Regions from separate parts of the Rhizobium sp. SL42 genome, predicted to be linked through region 1. Evidence: riboswitches for the same ligand, from Rfam matches in the RefSeq annotation. Region 1 holds a riboswitch; the other holds the start of a gene.
The links. Region 1 has a riboswitch for thiamine pyrophosphate ahead of thiD (bifunctional hydroxymethylpyrimidine kinase/phosphomethylpyrimidine kinase). Riboswitches for the same ligand answer to the same signal wherever they lie in the genome.
Positions count from the first base shown of each region.

Region 2: another riboswitch for thiamine pyrophosphate. It lies ahead of thiC (phosphomethylpyrimidine synthase ThiC); the one in region 1 lies ahead of thiD (bifunctional hydroxymethylpyrimidine kinase/phosphomethylpyrimidine kinase).

Region 1 is NZ_CP063397.1:1,023,670-1,031,561, forward strand. Features, by position in the region: gene dut (dUTP diphosphatase) at 1-327, opposite strand, end outside; gene IM739_RS04735 (peptide chain release factor 3) at 418-2,001, shown strand; gene IM739_RS04740 (HAD family hydrolase) at 2,079-2,753, opposite strand; TPP riboswitch at 2,885-2,981, shown strand; gene thiD (bifunctional hydroxymethylpyrimidine kinase/phosphomethylpyrimidine kinase) at 3,043-3,852, shown strand; gene IM739_RS04750 (GFA family protein) at 3,862-4,260, opposite strand; gene IM739_RS04755 (pirin family protein) at 4,346-5,257, opposite strand; gene IM739_RS04760 (class II glutamine amidotransferase) at 5,533-6,360, shown strand; gene IM739_RS04765 (MmcQ/YjbR family DNA-binding protein) at 6,374-6,727, opposite strand; gene coaBC (bifunctional phosphopantothenoylcysteine decarboxylase/phosphopantothenate--cysteine ligase CoaBC) at 6,724-7,892, opposite strand, start outside.
Region 2 is NZ_CP063397.1:4,053,089-4,060,980, reverse strand. Features, by position in the region: gene thiO (glycine oxidase ThiO) at 1-754, opposite strand, end outside; gene thiC (phosphomethylpyrimidine synthase ThiC) at 756-2,588, opposite strand; TPP riboswitch at 2,683-2,806, opposite strand; gene IM739_RS19140 (HPP family protein) at 2,948-4,096, shown strand; gene IM739_RS19135 (FadR/GntR family transcriptional regulator) at 4,179-4,964, shown strand; gene IM739_RS19130 (sialic acid TRAP transporter substrate-binding protein SiaP) at 5,001-5,975, shown strand; gene IM739_RS19125 (TRAP transporter small permease) at 6,037-6,609, shown strand; gene IM739_RS19120 (TRAP transporter large permease) at 6,613-7,892, shown strand, end outside.

The sequences.
Region 1 (7,892 bases):
GAGATTGATCAGCAAGACCTTCACCTCGCCGCGATAGTCGCTGTCGATCGTGCCGGGTGTGTTGAGGCAGGTGATGCCGTTCTTGAAGGCAAGGCCGGAACGCGGGCGGATCTGTGCTTCGAACCCTTGCGGGATCTCGAAGATGAAGCCCGTCGGCACAAGGGCCCTCTTGCCGGGGGCAAGCACCAGCGGTTGGTCGGTATCGACGGCGGCGCGCAGGTCCATGCCGGCCGCACCGGATGTCTCGTATGCGGGCAGGTCAAGGCCGTGCCCATGCTGCAGCCGGACCAGGTTCAGGGTCGGCGTGATGTCTGTGTGGATGGTCATTAGCCATTACTTTGCCCTCACTTGGTCAAGGTCAATTGCAATGCCGGCCTTTAATCGCTAGATAGCCCGCAATTCCACAGGATTCACGACATGGCCGAAACGCTCGCAGAGGCGGTCTCCCGCCGCCGCACCTTCGCTATTATCGCTCACCCGGACGCCGGCAAGACGACGCTCACCGAAAAGCTGCTGCTCTTCGGGGGTGCGATCCAGCTCGCCGGTGAGGTCAAGGCCAAGAAGGATCGTATCCAAACCCGTTCAGACTGGATGAAGATCGAGCGCGAGCGCGGCATTTCGGTCGTGACCTCGGTGATGACCTTCGAATACAATGACAAGGTTTTCAACATCCTCGACACGCCGGGTCACGAAGACTTTGCTGACGATACCTACCGTACGCTGACGGCCGTCGACGCCGCGGTCATGGTTATCGATGCCGCCAAGGGTATCGAGCCGCGCACGCTGAAGCTGTTCGAAGTCTGCCGCATGCGCGACATCCCGATCATCACCTTCATCAACAAGATGGACCGCGAAAGCCGCGATCCCTTCGAAATCCTCGATGAAGTCGAGGAAAAGCTGGCGCTCGACACAGCGCCGATCACCTGGCCGGTCGGCCGGTCGAAGACATTCAGCGGATCCTACAATCTCGCGGAAAACACCTTCCGCGGTTCCGACAAGCAGGTCGAAGGCCTGCCTGTGAACAGCCCGGCAAATGTCGCCGAACAGCTGCCGGAAAACGAGCGTGAAGCTTTTATCGAAGAGCTGGATCTGGCGCGCGAAGCCTGCCGCCCGTTTGACAAGCAGGCCTTCCTCGAGGGCCATATGACACCGGTCTTCTTCGGCTCGGCTTTGAAGAATTTCGGCGTGCGCGACCTGATCAACGCGCTGGGGGATTTTGCCCCGCCGCCGCGCGACCAGGTGGCCGATATCCGCAAGGTTCATGCATCCGAAGACAAGATGACCGCTTTTGTGTTCAAGATTCAGGCCAATATGGATCCGAACCACCGCGACCGCATCGCCTTTGCCCGCATCTGCTCCGGCAAGCTGGAGCGCGGCATGAAGGCGCGTTTGGCCCGCACCGGCAAGCAGATGGGCCTGACGGCACCGCAGTTCTTCTTCGCTTCGCAGCGCCAGTTGGCCGATACGGCCTATGCCGGCGACGTGGTCGGCATCCCGAACCACGGCACGCTTCGTATCGGGGACACCTTGACCGAAGGCGAAAACCTCGTCTTTCAGGGCGTTCCGAACTTCTCGCCGGAAATCCTGCGTCGTGTACGCCTCGAGGATGCGATGAAGGCGAAGAAGCTCAAGGAAGCGCTGCAGCAGATGGCCGAAGAAGGCGTCGTGCAGCTCTTTTCCCCGGAAGACGGCTCGCCGGCGATCGTCGGTGTTGTCGGCGCTCTGCAGCTCGACGTTCTGAAGGAACGACTGTCGGGTGAATATACGCTGCCGGTCTCGTTCGAAATGTCGCGTTTTTCGGTCTGCCGCTGGATTTCATCCGATCAGCCCGCCGAACTCGACAAGTTCATGACCCAGCGCCGCGGCGATATCTGCCGGGATCTGGACGGCGATCCGGTCTTCATGGCGCAGGATGCATTTTCGCTGCGCTACGAGTCGGAGCGGTTTCCCGCGATCAAGATGGTGGCGATCAAGGAATATCACGTCGCCAAGGCGGCTTGATCGTTTTCCATGCGATGTCGGTCAGCCCGCGCACCAGAGGCGCGGGCGTGCCATTCCCGGGCTGACCTTGGAAAAGGTCAGCCGGCCCGGACGATCTGCATGCCGCCATCGCCGTCGACATGCACCTTAAGCCCGATATAGCTCGCAATTGCCGGATGCCGGGTCTCAAGTGGATGGCTGTGGGTGGCGGTGACCACCATGACATCCGAGCCCGCAGCTTCGCCGGCCAGCACGCCGGCCATCACGTCTTCGAACACCAGGCAGCGGGCCGGATCGACACCGAGATGGCTTGCCCCGAGCAGATAACCCGCAGGATTTGGTTTTCCGATCTTCACGTCTTCGGCGGTGACGATTTTTGGCGGCTGCGGCAGGCCCGCGGCCTCGATGCGGGCCCTTGCGAGGAGCACAGGGGCCGATGTGACGATCGCCCAGCGCGCCGAGGGCAGGCCGTTCAGAAAGTCTATCGCGCCGGGAATGGCGACCACACCCTCGACGTCTTCGATTTCACCGCGCTCGATTTCCAGCGCTTCCGCCTGAACGTCGACACCCGGCAGGCCAAGTCCGCTGATCGTGTCGATGCCACGTTTGCCATGCATCGTTGGCAGGAAGGCCTCGACATCGAGCCCGTGGCGTGCGGCCCATTTGCCCCACACGCGCTCTGCGGCCGCGATGGAGTTGAGCAGCGTACCGTCCATGTCGAACAGAAAGCCATTGTAACGCTTGTCGAAGACGGTGTTCTGGGCGAAGGGCAATCGCGAATTCCTTGAGCTGGGACGATAGGCTGACTACGCAACTAGCCATTTTTGACTTTTGTCGCAAATGGTTCGGGGCTGTGCCTATGCCATTTTGCATGACAGCAGCGCCGCTCTGCTCTAAGACTAGGCTCCAGAGACAGGGGCGTTCATCGAAAGATGGGCTGAGAAGCACCCTTTGAACCTGAACCAGATAATGCTGGCGGAGGGAGTCGCTTGGGAAGCCTCCGCGCATATCGTGGCCCTTCCCGTCGGCTACCCCGCTGGAGAAGGGGCGCCCGTGAAATCCATGTCCAGTTTCATTGCCAATGTGCTGTCGATTGCCGGATCCGATCCGTCCGGTGGGGCCGGGATCCAGGCCGATCTGAAGACGTTCTCTGCACGCGGATGCTACGGCATGGCGGCGATCACGGCGCTGACGGCACAGAACACCCGGGGCGTTTCGTCGGTACAGGCTATCGACCCTGACTTCGTCGCGGAGCAGATCCGGATGATTTTCGCCGACCTGCACGTCGATGCCGTCAAGATCGGCATGATTGCCAATGCCGATATTGCCCGCGCGGTTGCCGAAGCGCTGAAGCCATATCGCGCCATTCCAATCGTCCTGGATCCCGTCATGATCGCCAAGGGCGGTGCCGCGCTGCTGGACCCCGAAGCGGTTGCCGTGCTCCGCGATGAGCTTCTGCCCCTCGCAACGCTTCTCACCCCCAATCTTCCCGAAGCCGCTGTCCTGCTCGGCGAGCCGGAGGCGGCCCGCCGGGAGGTGATGGAATCGCAGGGCGCCCGTCTGATGTTACAGGGGCCCAAGGCTGTGTTGTTGAAGGGCGGGCATCTCGCCGCCGCCGACAGCCCGGACCTGCTGGTTTCAGGCGGGCGCTTTCGTTGGTTCGAAGCGCCGCGGATTGCCACGAAGAACACCCACGGGACGGGCTGCGCGCTGTCGAGTGCGATTGCCGCCGAACTTGCAAAGGGGCTGACAACAGTTGACGCCGTTGCAGCGGCCAAGAGCTGGCTGGCTAGCGCGGTCGCGACGTCGGGGGCTTTGGCCGTGGGTTCGGGACATGGGCCCGTGCATCATTTCCACGCCCTTTGGAGATAATCCCCTGGTCTATTCGCCGGCAGATGCGGGAATGTCCCGTATGTCGCTCACCCATCTCAGGGCAGAGCCGGTCCAGCTCTGATGGCGTGGCGTGAGCGCCTGCCGCTGATCGATCGTTCCGAGGCGTATGGCGATGCTGGCGCCGGTGGCATCGACCCGCCAGAGTGGCGAACCACAGATATCACAGAAGTACTGGTCACTCGGCCTGCCGCTGGCGCCGAACTTGCGGTATCGGCGCGCCGTGCCCGCCACAACGCGGAAATCCATGGGTTCCGCACCGACGCTGACCCGGTAAGCGCATCCGGTCAGTCGCTGGCAATCGGTGCAATGGCAGATGCCGACCTCCTGCGGGTCGACTTCGGCTTCGAAGCGGATAGCGCCGCAATGGCAGCCGCCGGAGATATGCATGTTCAGCCTCCCAAAAAAGAAAACCCGGCGGAGGGGGGCCGCCGGGCAAGGGGAACTTGACTGTCACAGCCTTGCGGCTGCTTGTTTAATGATCGACCTTGATAAAAGTTCCATTCTGCAATTCGTTCATCGCCTGCATCAGCTCTTCGCGTGTATTCATCACGATCGGGCCGTGCCAGGCGACCGGTTCCTTGATCGGCTTGCCGGTGACCAGCAGAAAGCGGATGCCTTGTTCGCCGGCCTGCACGGTAATCTCGTCGCCGGTGTCGAAGACGACCAGCGTCCTGTTGCCGGAAAGGTCGCGGATATTCAGCTCTTCGCCCCTGTATTCCTTTTCGACCTTTACGCCGAATGGCGTGGAAGCGTCGCGGAAGCTGCCGGATCCTGCGAAGATATAGGCAAAAGCGGAACGATAGGTGTCGACCGGAATGGTCTTGCGCTTGCCGGGCGGCACCGAAATGTCGAGATAGACCGGCTCCGCTGCAATCCCGTCGACGGGACCTGCCTTGCCCCAGAAAGCGCCGGAGATCACCCTGACCGCGGTGCCGTCGTCATCGACCACGACGGGAATATCGGCGGACTTGATGTCCTGATAACGCGGCGCGGTCATCTTCAGCGACGAGGGCAGGTTGGCCCAAAGCTGGAAGCCGTGCATGCGGCCCGCGAAATCGCCCTTGGGCATTTCCTGATGCATGATGCCGCTCCCGGCGGTCATCCACTGGAGATCACCGGCGCCGAGCAGCCCGCGATTGCCGAGGCTGTCGCCGTGCTCGACCGTGCCGGCCAGCACATAGGTAATGGTCTCGATGCCGCGATGCGGGTGCCAGGGGAAGCCGCGAATATAGTCGGACGGGGTATCGTTGCGGAAATCATCCATCATCAGGAAGGGGTCGGTCATCGACGGATCGCCGAAGCCGAACACTCGGTGCAGCTTGACGCCGGCGCCTTCCATGGTTGGCGTGGCGCGGCTTTCATGCTTGACGGGGCGGATCGACATGGAATGCTCCTTTTGCGTGATTGCCGCCAATATAGCCGAATTTCGCCGCAGCCGAAGAGAGACGCCGGGAACGCAGTGTTCACAAAGCCCGCCCGTGTTTGGAAAACAGGCCCTCAGTCAAAAAACGCGATTGTGCGGTGCAGAAAGTGATTGCAGCATTCGTCAAAATTCTGTCATCAATGTCACGACGTTTACGTATCGTTAGCCATTCGGTTGAAAACTGTCTCAAAGTGCGCCGGCGACGGACCGGTAGCTTGTCGGAGTTGTGAAAACGCATGTGTCGTTGGGCAGCCTATCGCGGCGAAGCGATCTATCTGGAAGAACTGGTGACCTCGCCGGCCCATTCGCTGATAGAGCAATCCCACTGCGCCACCCGCGCCAAGACAGCGACCAACGCGGATGGCTTTGGCATTGCCTGGTACGGCGATCGCCCGGAACCTGGCCGTTTCCGCGATGTGCTGCCCGCATGGTCTGACTGCAACCTGAAAAGCCTTGCCAGCCAGATCCGCTCCTCGCTGTTTCTTGCACATGTCCGCGCAGCCACCCATGGCTCGACCCGCCGCGACAACTGCCATCCTTTCGTCAACGGCAACTGGTCCTTCATGCATAACGGCCAGATCGATCATTTCGACCGCATCCGCCGGCCGATGGAAACGATGCTCGACGACGAGCATTTCCATGCACGTGTCGGCACCACGGATTCCGAGCTGCTGTTCCTGCTGGCCCTGCAATTCGGCCTCAAGGAAAGGCCTATTGCCGCCATGAGCGAGGCCGTGGGCTTCGTCGAGCGCATGAGTATGCACATGACCGGTGAAGCGCGTGTACGCTTCACGGCGGCCTTCTCCGACGGTCGGGCGCTGTATGCCGTGCGCTATTCGACCGATGCATTCGCGCCGACGCTCTATGCTGCCCCGATGGGCGACAAGGGCGGTTACTGTCTGGTTTCCGAACCGCTCACCGACGAGACCGACAAATGGGTCGAGATCCCGGCCAGCAGCGCTGTCATCCTGAGCGAAAAGGGACTGGACGCGGTCGAATTCCGCCCGGCCGCCGATGATGCCCGTATGCCGGAGCCGGCACGTAAGCCGGCAATGGCACTCTGATCGGGTTCCTGAATTAGAGCGGAATGCCGAGGTCGATTCGCAGCTTGCGTGTCAGGCCGGCGCTGACAAGACCATAGGACCGACGCAGATATTCCTCGGCCTCATCCGCGTTCAAGGCTGATGTCGGTGAAACGGAGACCCATTTGCGTTTGGCGAAATAGGGTGCCTGGTCAATCCCTTCGATCGCGGTCAGAATCTCGAAGCTCTCTTCGCTCACCTTGAACGTCAGCCGGTTCTCAGCATCGGTGATAAGGCCGAATACCTTGTCTCCGACCTTGGCGACGGAGGATTCCCATTGATCGGCAAGAGACGTGCCGGGGAGCGCCTCGACAAATTGTTGGAACCCCGTGCGGCTGAACAGGCTCATCTCGATGTTCCGCTGACATGAGTTGCGATCCACAGCGCCAGCCGTTCCGCAACCTCGGTCTTCGAAAGGTCCGGCCATGCCTCGACGCCGGTCTTGGTAATCAGCCGCACGCTGTTGCGGTCGCCGCCCATCGCGCCGGTTCCCGCAGAAACATCATTGGCGACGATCAGGTCAGCGCCTTTGCGCTCCAGCTTGCTGCGGCCGTTTTCATCGATATTCTGCGTTTCAGCCGCAAATCCGACCACCAGCCGCGGCCTCTGGGCATGATGGCCCACGGTCTTGAGGATATCCGGGTTCTCCGTCAGCTGTAGCGGCGCGGGAGCTTCCCCCGGGAGCTTCTTGATTTTCTGATCGGCCGAACTCGCCACGCGCCAATCGGCGACAGCCGCGACCATGACCGCGATGTCGACCGGAAGGTTTGCCAGCACAGCGTCCCGCATCTCTTCCGCCCGTTCGACATGAACTGTCCTGACGCCGGTGGGATCGGAAATTGTCACGGGCCCCGAAACCAGTGTCACCTCCGCACCGAGCTTTGCAAGGGCAGTGGCAATCGCATGGCCCTGTTTGCCGGAGGAGCGGTTGGCGATATAGCGCACCGGATCAATGGGTTCATGGGTTGGGCCGGATGTCACCACGGCCTTCATGCCGGCAAGCGGTTTTGGTCCCGACAGCTGCTGTTCCACGGCGGCGACGATGTCGAGCGGTTCGGCCATGCGGCCAAGGCCGCGTTCGCCACTTTCCGCCATTTCGCCTTCCATCGGTCCGACAAACTGGATGCCGTCCTTCTGCAAGGTCGCCAGATTTCGCTGCGTCGCGGACGCAGTCCACATCTTCGGGTTCATTGCCGGCGCGATCAGGATCGGGCGGTCGCTGGCGAGCAGCACGGCGGAGGCCAGATCATCGGCCAGGCCATGCGCCATTTTCGCCATCAGGTCTGCGGTGGCCGGAGCAACGACGACAAGATCGCATTCCCGCGCCAGCCGGATGTGGCCGACATCCTGCTCGTCCTCGCGGGAAAACAGGTCGGTATACACATGGCTGGCAGAAAGCGCGCCGACAGCGAGCGGTGTGACGAACTCCTGGGCTGCCTTCGTCATGATCGGCCGGACCACGGCGCCGCGTTCGCGCAGCCGACGGATCAGGTCGAGGCTCTTGTAGGCGGCAA
Region 2 (7,892 bases), 1.0 Mb from region 1:
TGTCTTCGGCCTCGATCATCGTTGCGCCAAGCATGAACAGGCCGTCGCCGCGTGGCACGACGTAGAGAGGATGGCGCGGATGAAGCAGGCGCACCGGCCTCGCCAAGGTGATATCACCCGTTTGCAGATAGAGCATCTCGCCGCGCACACCGCGAAGGCCGTGGACGGTTCCGATTGCCGCTGCGCCGGTGCAGTCGACAATGCAGTTGACGGCTTGGCCGGTGGTGCCATCGCGGCTGTGATCGCGGGCGGGCGGGGGCATCGCTTCATTACAGGCGAGGCGGAACACGGTGCCACGTTTTTCCAGGCTCTCATACAGGCGCTGCATCACCTGGCGCGGGTCCAGATGAGCCTCTTCGGCAAAGAACAATCCCTTGTGAAATCGTCCGGCCAGGTCGGGCTCCAGAGCGGCGATGGCTTCCGCATCCACCCATTCATAACCCTGCGTGCGTGCTGCAAAGCGGCCGAGTTCTGCGCTGTCCCTTGACTGGGCAAGGACGAGTGTACCCTTGCCGATCACGTCTGCGGGCATGGTCTTTTGCCACCAATCCAGCCCCTGAAGCCCCAACTGCAACACCTGTTCCGGTGCTGCTTCGCGCTCGCAATAGGGCGCAAGCATGCCGCCTGCATAGCGGGATGCGCCATGGCCGACACTGGTGGCGCGTTCGTGAACTTCGACCGAAAAGCCACGGTTCACCAGTTCATGGGCGGTGACGAGACCGGCAATGCCGGCCCCTCTTATGACAACCGTCATTTCACTCTCCCGCCTCTGGCTGTGCCGTATCGTCCAGCGGCATGTAGAGCTGGCCACCCTGTCGAAACTTCTCCGCCATCGCGGCCAGGCCTTCCTTCTGCGCTTCCGCGCGGATGTCATGCGAGATCCGCATCGAGCAAAATTTCGGGCCGCACATCGAGCAGAAATGCGCAACCTTGTGGGCCTCCTTCGGAAGCGTCTCGTCGTGGAAGGCGCGGGCGGTATCGGGATCGAGCGACAGGTTGAACTGATCCTCCCAGCGGAACTCGAAGCGTGCGCGCGACAATGCATCGTCGCGAACCTGCGCTGCCGGATGGCCCTTGGCCAGATCGGCGGCATGGGCGGCGATCTTGTAGGTGATGACGCCGACTTTCACATCGTTGCGGTCGGGCAGGCCGAGATGTTCCTTTGGCGTGACATAGCAGAGCATGGCGGTTCCGAACCAGCCGATCATGGCGGCACCAATGCCCGACGTGATGTGGTCGTAGCCGGGGGCGATATCGGTGGTCAGCGGCCCGAGGGTATAGAAGGGGGCTTCGCCACAGACCTTCAACTGCTTGTCCATGTTTTCCTTGATCTTATGCATCGGCACATGACCGGGACCCTCGATCATGACCTGGCAATCCTTGGCCCAAGCGATCTGGGTCAGTTCCCCCAGGGTCTCCAGTTCGGCAAACTGGGCGGCGTCATTGGCGTCGGCGATCGAACCGGGGCGAAGCCCGTCGCCCAGCGAGAACGACACGTCGTAGGTCCGGCAGATGTCGCAGATCTCCTCGAAATGCTCATAGAGGAAACTCTCGCGGTGATGATGCAGGCACCACTTGGCCATGATCGAGCCGCCGCGGCTGACGATGCCGGTGACGCGATTGACGGTCAGCGGAATGTAAGCGAGCCGGACGCCGGCATGGATGGTGAAATAGTCGACGCCCTGTTCAGCCTGTTCGATCAGCGTGTCGCGATAGACCTCCCAGGTCAGGTCCTCTGCTATGCCGCCGACCTTTTCCAGCGCCTGGTACAGCGGCACCGTGCCGATCGGCACCGGTGAATTGCGGATGATCCAGTCGCGGATGTGGTGAATGTTGCGGCCGGTGGACAGGTCCATGACGGTGTCGGCACCCCAGCGGATCGCCCATACCATCTTTTCAACCTCCTCTGCCATCGACGAGGTGACGGCGGAATTGCCGATATTGGCATTGATCTTGACGAGGAAATTGCGGCCGATGATCATCGGCTCGAGTTCAGGATGGTTGATGTTGGCTGGAATGATTGCGCGGCCGGCGGCGACTTCCATGCGGACAAATTCCGGCGTGACATAGTCCGGGATATGCGCACCGAAACTCTCGCCGTCGCGCTTCATCGTCTCCCTGGCCGCCTTGCGGCCGAGATTTTCGCGAATTGCGATGAATTCCATTTCTGCCGTGACGATCCCGGCTCTTGCATAGGCGAGTTGTGTGACGGCCTTGCCGCCCTTAGCGCGCAGTGGAGAGTGACGCCTGGGAAATTCGGGCGTCAGCCGGTCGCCGGAGACGAAGCCGTTGTCTTCCGGCTTGATATGGCGACCGGGATAGACCTCGACATCGGAGCGATCCGTGATCCAGGTTGCGCGATTGCGGGTCAATCCTGCATCAATCGCGATCGTCGTCGCCTGATCGGTGTAGGGACCGGAGCTGTCATAGAGGTTGACGGGCGGCTCGCCGGAGGTTGGATGAAGGGCGATCTGGCGCATCGGGACGCGAATGTCCGCGTGCAGTTGGCCTTGCAGATGGATTTTTGTCGAGGCCGGAAGTGGTCCGGTGGTGACTTCGGGTTTGGCAAAATTTTGGGCAATGTTCATCGTGAGGCTCCAAGTTTGATGTTGGAGACCCAGTCATGTCAGCCGGAAAGATGGATAGACGCCTGCCATAGGCCCACCTAGATGGACTCGTGGCATTGCAGCGCTCGCACCGTCCCTACGCCAGTATGAACTGGATCAGGTTCAACGGGTCACTGCGCTGCTTTCGAAAAAGCCCAGCAGACTCTCAGCCCCTTGGCGGGACCCCCCTGGTGAATGCGGCAAGGTTACGAAGATAAGGCTTGCCGCGTCAAGTGGCGATCTGAAGCGCGCTGTTGACATCGTCATGCCTTTGGCGGTGACGGCGGAGCCTTGCATGTGCTAAGCGCGCTGCGGTTCCTCTCGTTTGTGCCGGACAGGTCATGACGCAACAGCATCCCTGGTTTTTCCGATTGATTCCCGAAGCAGCGACAGTCAGCTACCGGGAGCGGGGGCGGGCAGTTGCGGGTGCCTTGATCGGGATCCTGGCGACTGGTCTTGTTGGCCATTTCTTCGCCAAGGAAAGTCCAGGTCTGCCCGCTTTGATCGCGCCGATGGGGGCCTCTGCGGTGCTATTGTTCGCTGTACCCTCCAGTCCCTTGGCCCAGCCCTGGTCGATCATGGGCGGCAATATCGTGTCCGCGCTCATCGGGGTTACGGTCGCCAAGCTGGTGGCGGATCCCTTTCTTGCCTCGGCCTTGGCTGTCGGCGTGGCGATTGCCGCGATGATGGCACTGCGCTGCCTGCATCCGCCGAGCGGTGCCATAGCCCTGACGGCGGTCCTCGGTGGCCCGCTCGTGCAAAGCTTGGGCTATGATTTCGTCGTCTGGCCGGTCGCCGGAAACTCGTTGCTCCTGCTGCTATTGGCGCTCGCTTTCAACAATCTGACCGGCCGCCGCTATCCGCATATGCCGAAACCGGCAGCTTCCGAACACGGTACGTCCGATCCATCGCCGGTCGAGCGCATCGGCTTTACCCGCGCGGATCTCGACGAGGTGCTGCTGGAATACGACGAATTTCTCGATATCGACCGGGACGATCTCGAAAATATCCTGCGGCGCACGGAACTTCGTTCCTACCAGCGGCGCAGCGGCGATACCGTCTGTGCCCAGATCATGTCGCGCGACGTTGTTGCCGTTGCGCCAGACGCTTCATTGCAGGAGGCCTTGACGCTGTTGCGACGTCATCACATCAAGGCGTTGCCGGTGACAGACGACAATGCCCGGGTCATCGGTATCGTCACGCAGACGGATCTGCTGGACAAGGCCGAGTGGAACAAAGGTCGGCCGGTCATCGGCTTTCGCCGGCGATTGCAGCTCGCGCTTTCCGGTGCTTCTGCTCCGAACGGCACCGTGCGCGATATCATGACGACACCGGTCCGTACGGTACTGCCCCAGTCTCCGGTTTCGGCGGCGATTGTCACGTTCGCCGAGGAAGGACTGCACTATCTCCCGGTGATCAACGGTGGGAACCGGCTGGTCGGCATAATCTCGCAGACAGATGTTCTGGTCGCCATGCTGGCCGACAAATAAGCCTTGGCTGATTTGCGCTGAGAATAAATTGGAACGCGATTGACAGAACTCGGATCAAAGGTATACGACTGTCTGAATTGGTATGACCACTTGGCCACCTGTCCAGAAGGCGCATCAAACGATGATTTTTTCTGCCGTGGAATCGCGCCGCCTGTATCGGCAGGTGGCGGACCAGATGCGGGGCCTGATCGAGAGCGGTGAGCTGGCGGCGGGTTCGAGACTGCCTGCGGAGCGAGAGTTGGCACAGATGCTGGGCGTTTCGCGTCCGACGGTGCGCGAAGCCCTGATCGTCCTGGAGGTCGAGGGTTTCATCGATATCCGCATGGGTTCGGGCATCTACGTGACAGCACGCAAGGTGCCCGCCAGCGACATGCCGCCTGAGGATTTCGAAGGCCCGTTCGAATTGCTGCGTGCGCGGGCGGTCGTCGAATGTGCGGTTGCTGAGGAAGCTGCAAGGCTCGCAAAGCCCGAGCACATCCTGATTCTAGACGACAATCTTGCCCGGATGGCGGCGGCTCTTGATGATCGTCGCCAGGCGCTGGCGCTCGATCGCGACTTCCATGTCATCGTATCCGGCATCATCGCCAACCAGACGCTGAACCGCTTCGTCGGCAGTATCCACGACATGCGCATGACGCCGTATTTCGAGAAGCTCGCCAGCTATTTCGAAAACAAGGATACCTGGAGGGCGGCGATGGAGGAGCATCGCGCGATCCGGGACGCGATTGCAGCGGGTGATCCGGCCGCAGCCCGGGCCGCAATGCGGGCCCATCTTGATCAATCACAGCTTCGCCTGTCGGAAAGTTTCGAGGAGGAAACGACCGACGGTTCGATACCGGCCGCATGGAGGCGTGCCGGCGGCGTCTAGCCGATCCACTGACTTTCAACCTGGGAGGAGAATGAAATGAAGTTCAGACTGAAAATGCTTTTGGGCGCGACCGCCGCCGTTCTGGCCACGGCATTCACCGCGCATGCCGAAACCGTGCTGAAGTGGGCGCATGTCTACGAGACATCGGAACCGTTCCACAGCGAATCCGTCTGGGCGGCCGAGGAAATCGGCAAGCGCACCGAAGGGCGCTACAAAATCGATGTCTTCCCCGCGTCGCAGCTTGGCAAGGAAGCCGATCTGAACCAGGGCCTCAAGCTCGGCACGGTCGACATCATCATTTCCGGTTCGAGCTTTGCGGCGCGCGAATATGCGCCGATCGGCGTGACCTACTACCCCTACACGTTCCGCGATCCGGCTCACCTGATCGCCTATACCAAGAGTGACGTTTTCAAGCGTCTTGCCCAGGGTTATGAGGAGGCATCCGGCAATCACATTGTCGCCGTTACCTATTACGGAACACGGCACACCACTTCGAACAAGCCGATTGCCAAATGCGCAGATATGGCCGGACTGAAGATCCGCGTGCCGGACGTCCCGGCCTATCTCGCCATGCCGCGCTCCTGCGGAGCAAACACCACGCCGATCGCGTTTGCCGAGGTCTATCTTGCCCTGCAGAACGGCACGGTCGAAGCGCAGGAAAACCCGCTGACCACGATCGAAGCGAAGAAGTTCTACGAAGTTCAGAAGCACATCGTGCTCACCGGCCACATCGTGGATCATCTCAATACGCTGATTTCGAAGAGCCTCTGGGCGCAGCTGTCGGATGCCGACAAGCAGATCTTCACAGAGGTGATGCAGCAGGCGGCCGAGCGGAGCACCAATATCATTGCCGAACGTGAAAAGGCTTTGGTGGCGACGTTCAAGGAGCGCGGAATCGATGTTGCCGAAGTCGACAAGACCGACTTCGAAAAGACCGTGATGGAAAAAGCGGCCATGGAAGACTTCGGCTATGTCAAGGCCGACTGGGAGGCGATCCGCGCCGTCAAGTGATCCGTGTGCCGGCTCTCCGACGGGAGAGCCGGCATCCCTTCCCCTTTCGCGGATGTCTGCCATGTCAAAAGAAATCCATACGCCGATCACAGCGGAGGAACTTGCTCATTCCTTCGATGAAGCTGCACCCGATATCGATATCTCGCACTATGCGATCGAAGACTGGGTCACGCTTGCAATTTTCTGGCTCATGGCGGGTTGTGTCTTCCTGCAATTCTTCACCCGCTACATACTCAACAATTCCTACGCCTGGACAGAAGAGATCGCCATCAATTGCCTGATCGCCGTGGTCTTTCTCGGCGCGGTGATGTGTGTGCGCGTGTCGCGCCATATCCAGGTGGATGTGCTCTATCACTATGTTCCGGCAAAGGTGGCGCGTGTCCTTGCGATCTTTGTCGATCTCGTGCGGGTCGGCTTCCTTGCCTATGCCTGCTGGCTGATGTGGCGCTACGTGTCGATTGTCGCCGACGAGCGCATGGTCACCGTCGATCTGCCACGCAGCATCGTCTTCTACAGCGTGATGGCCGGCTTTGTGCTGATGCTGTTCCGCTCCATTCAGGTATTCATCGCCAATCAGCGGCGCGGCTATTCCGTGCTCGAGCGGCCGGAAGAATTTCAGAAGATCGAGGATTGATCCATGCTTCTGCTCGTCGGTTCCTTTCTTGTCCTGATGGTCGTCGGGGTGCCCGTTTCCATCTCCATGGCTGTCGCATCCGTCCTCTATCTCGTCTTTTACAATGTCGCGCCCGATATCATCGCCGCGCAGCGGATGATTGCCGGTGTCGAGAGCTTTCCGCTGCTTGCTGTTCCGTTCTTCATTCTCGCCGGGAACCTGATGAATTCCGCCGGCGTCACCGGCCGTATCTATTCCTTCGCGGTCGCGCTGGTCGGCTGGATGAAGGGCGGGCTGGCGCAGGTCAACATCATCGGTTCAGTCATCTTTTCCGGCATGTCGGGTACGGCTCTCGCCGATGCGGCGGGCATTGGCACGATCGAGATCAAGGCGATGAAGGACCATGGCTATCCGGTCGAAGTCGCCGTCGGCGTGACGGCAGCGTCCGCCACCCTGGGGCCGATCTTTCCGCCCTCGCTGCCGTTTGTGATCTACGGCATGATGGCGAATGTCTCCATCGGCGCCTTGTTCATGGCCGGCATCATTCCGGGTGTCGTCATGACGCTTCTGATGATGATCACGGTGGCAATCTTTGCCTATCGGCGCGGATGGGGTGCTGACACGCCTTTCGAGATCAAGCGGCTGTTGTCGGCGTCGATCGAGGTGATGGTAGTGCTGGCGGTGCCATTGTCGATCTACGCACTTATGCTGGCTGGCCTGTCGATCAACATGGCGGTGGCTGTTGCACTCGTGTTGTTGCTGGCAGCAGACTGGTATTTCGATTTTTCGGCCGTCATGGCGCTGATGACGCCGGTCATCCTGATCGGTGGCATGACCATGGGGTGGTTCACGCCGACGGAGGCGGCGGTCGCGGCGGTTCTGTGGTCGCTGTTCCTTGGCCTGGTGCGCTACCGGACAATGACGCTTAAGTCACTGTCGCGTGCGACCTTCGACACGATCGAGACAACCGCATCGGTCCTGTTCATCGTCACGGCCGCATCGATCTTCGCCTGGCTTTTGACGGTCAGTCAGGCCGCACAGATGTTGTCCGGTGCAATGTTGTCGATCACCGACAACAAGTGGGTGTTTCTTATCCTGGTCAACCTGCTCATGCTGTTCGTCGGCTGCTTCCTGGATACGATCGCGGCGATCACAATCCTGGTGCCGATACTGCTGCCAATCGTATTGCAGTTCGACATCGATCCGGTGCATTTCGGTCTGATCATGACGCTCAACCTGATGATCGGGCTGTTGCATCCACCGCTCGGCATGGTGCTCTTCGTGTTGTCGCGCGTTGCCAAGCT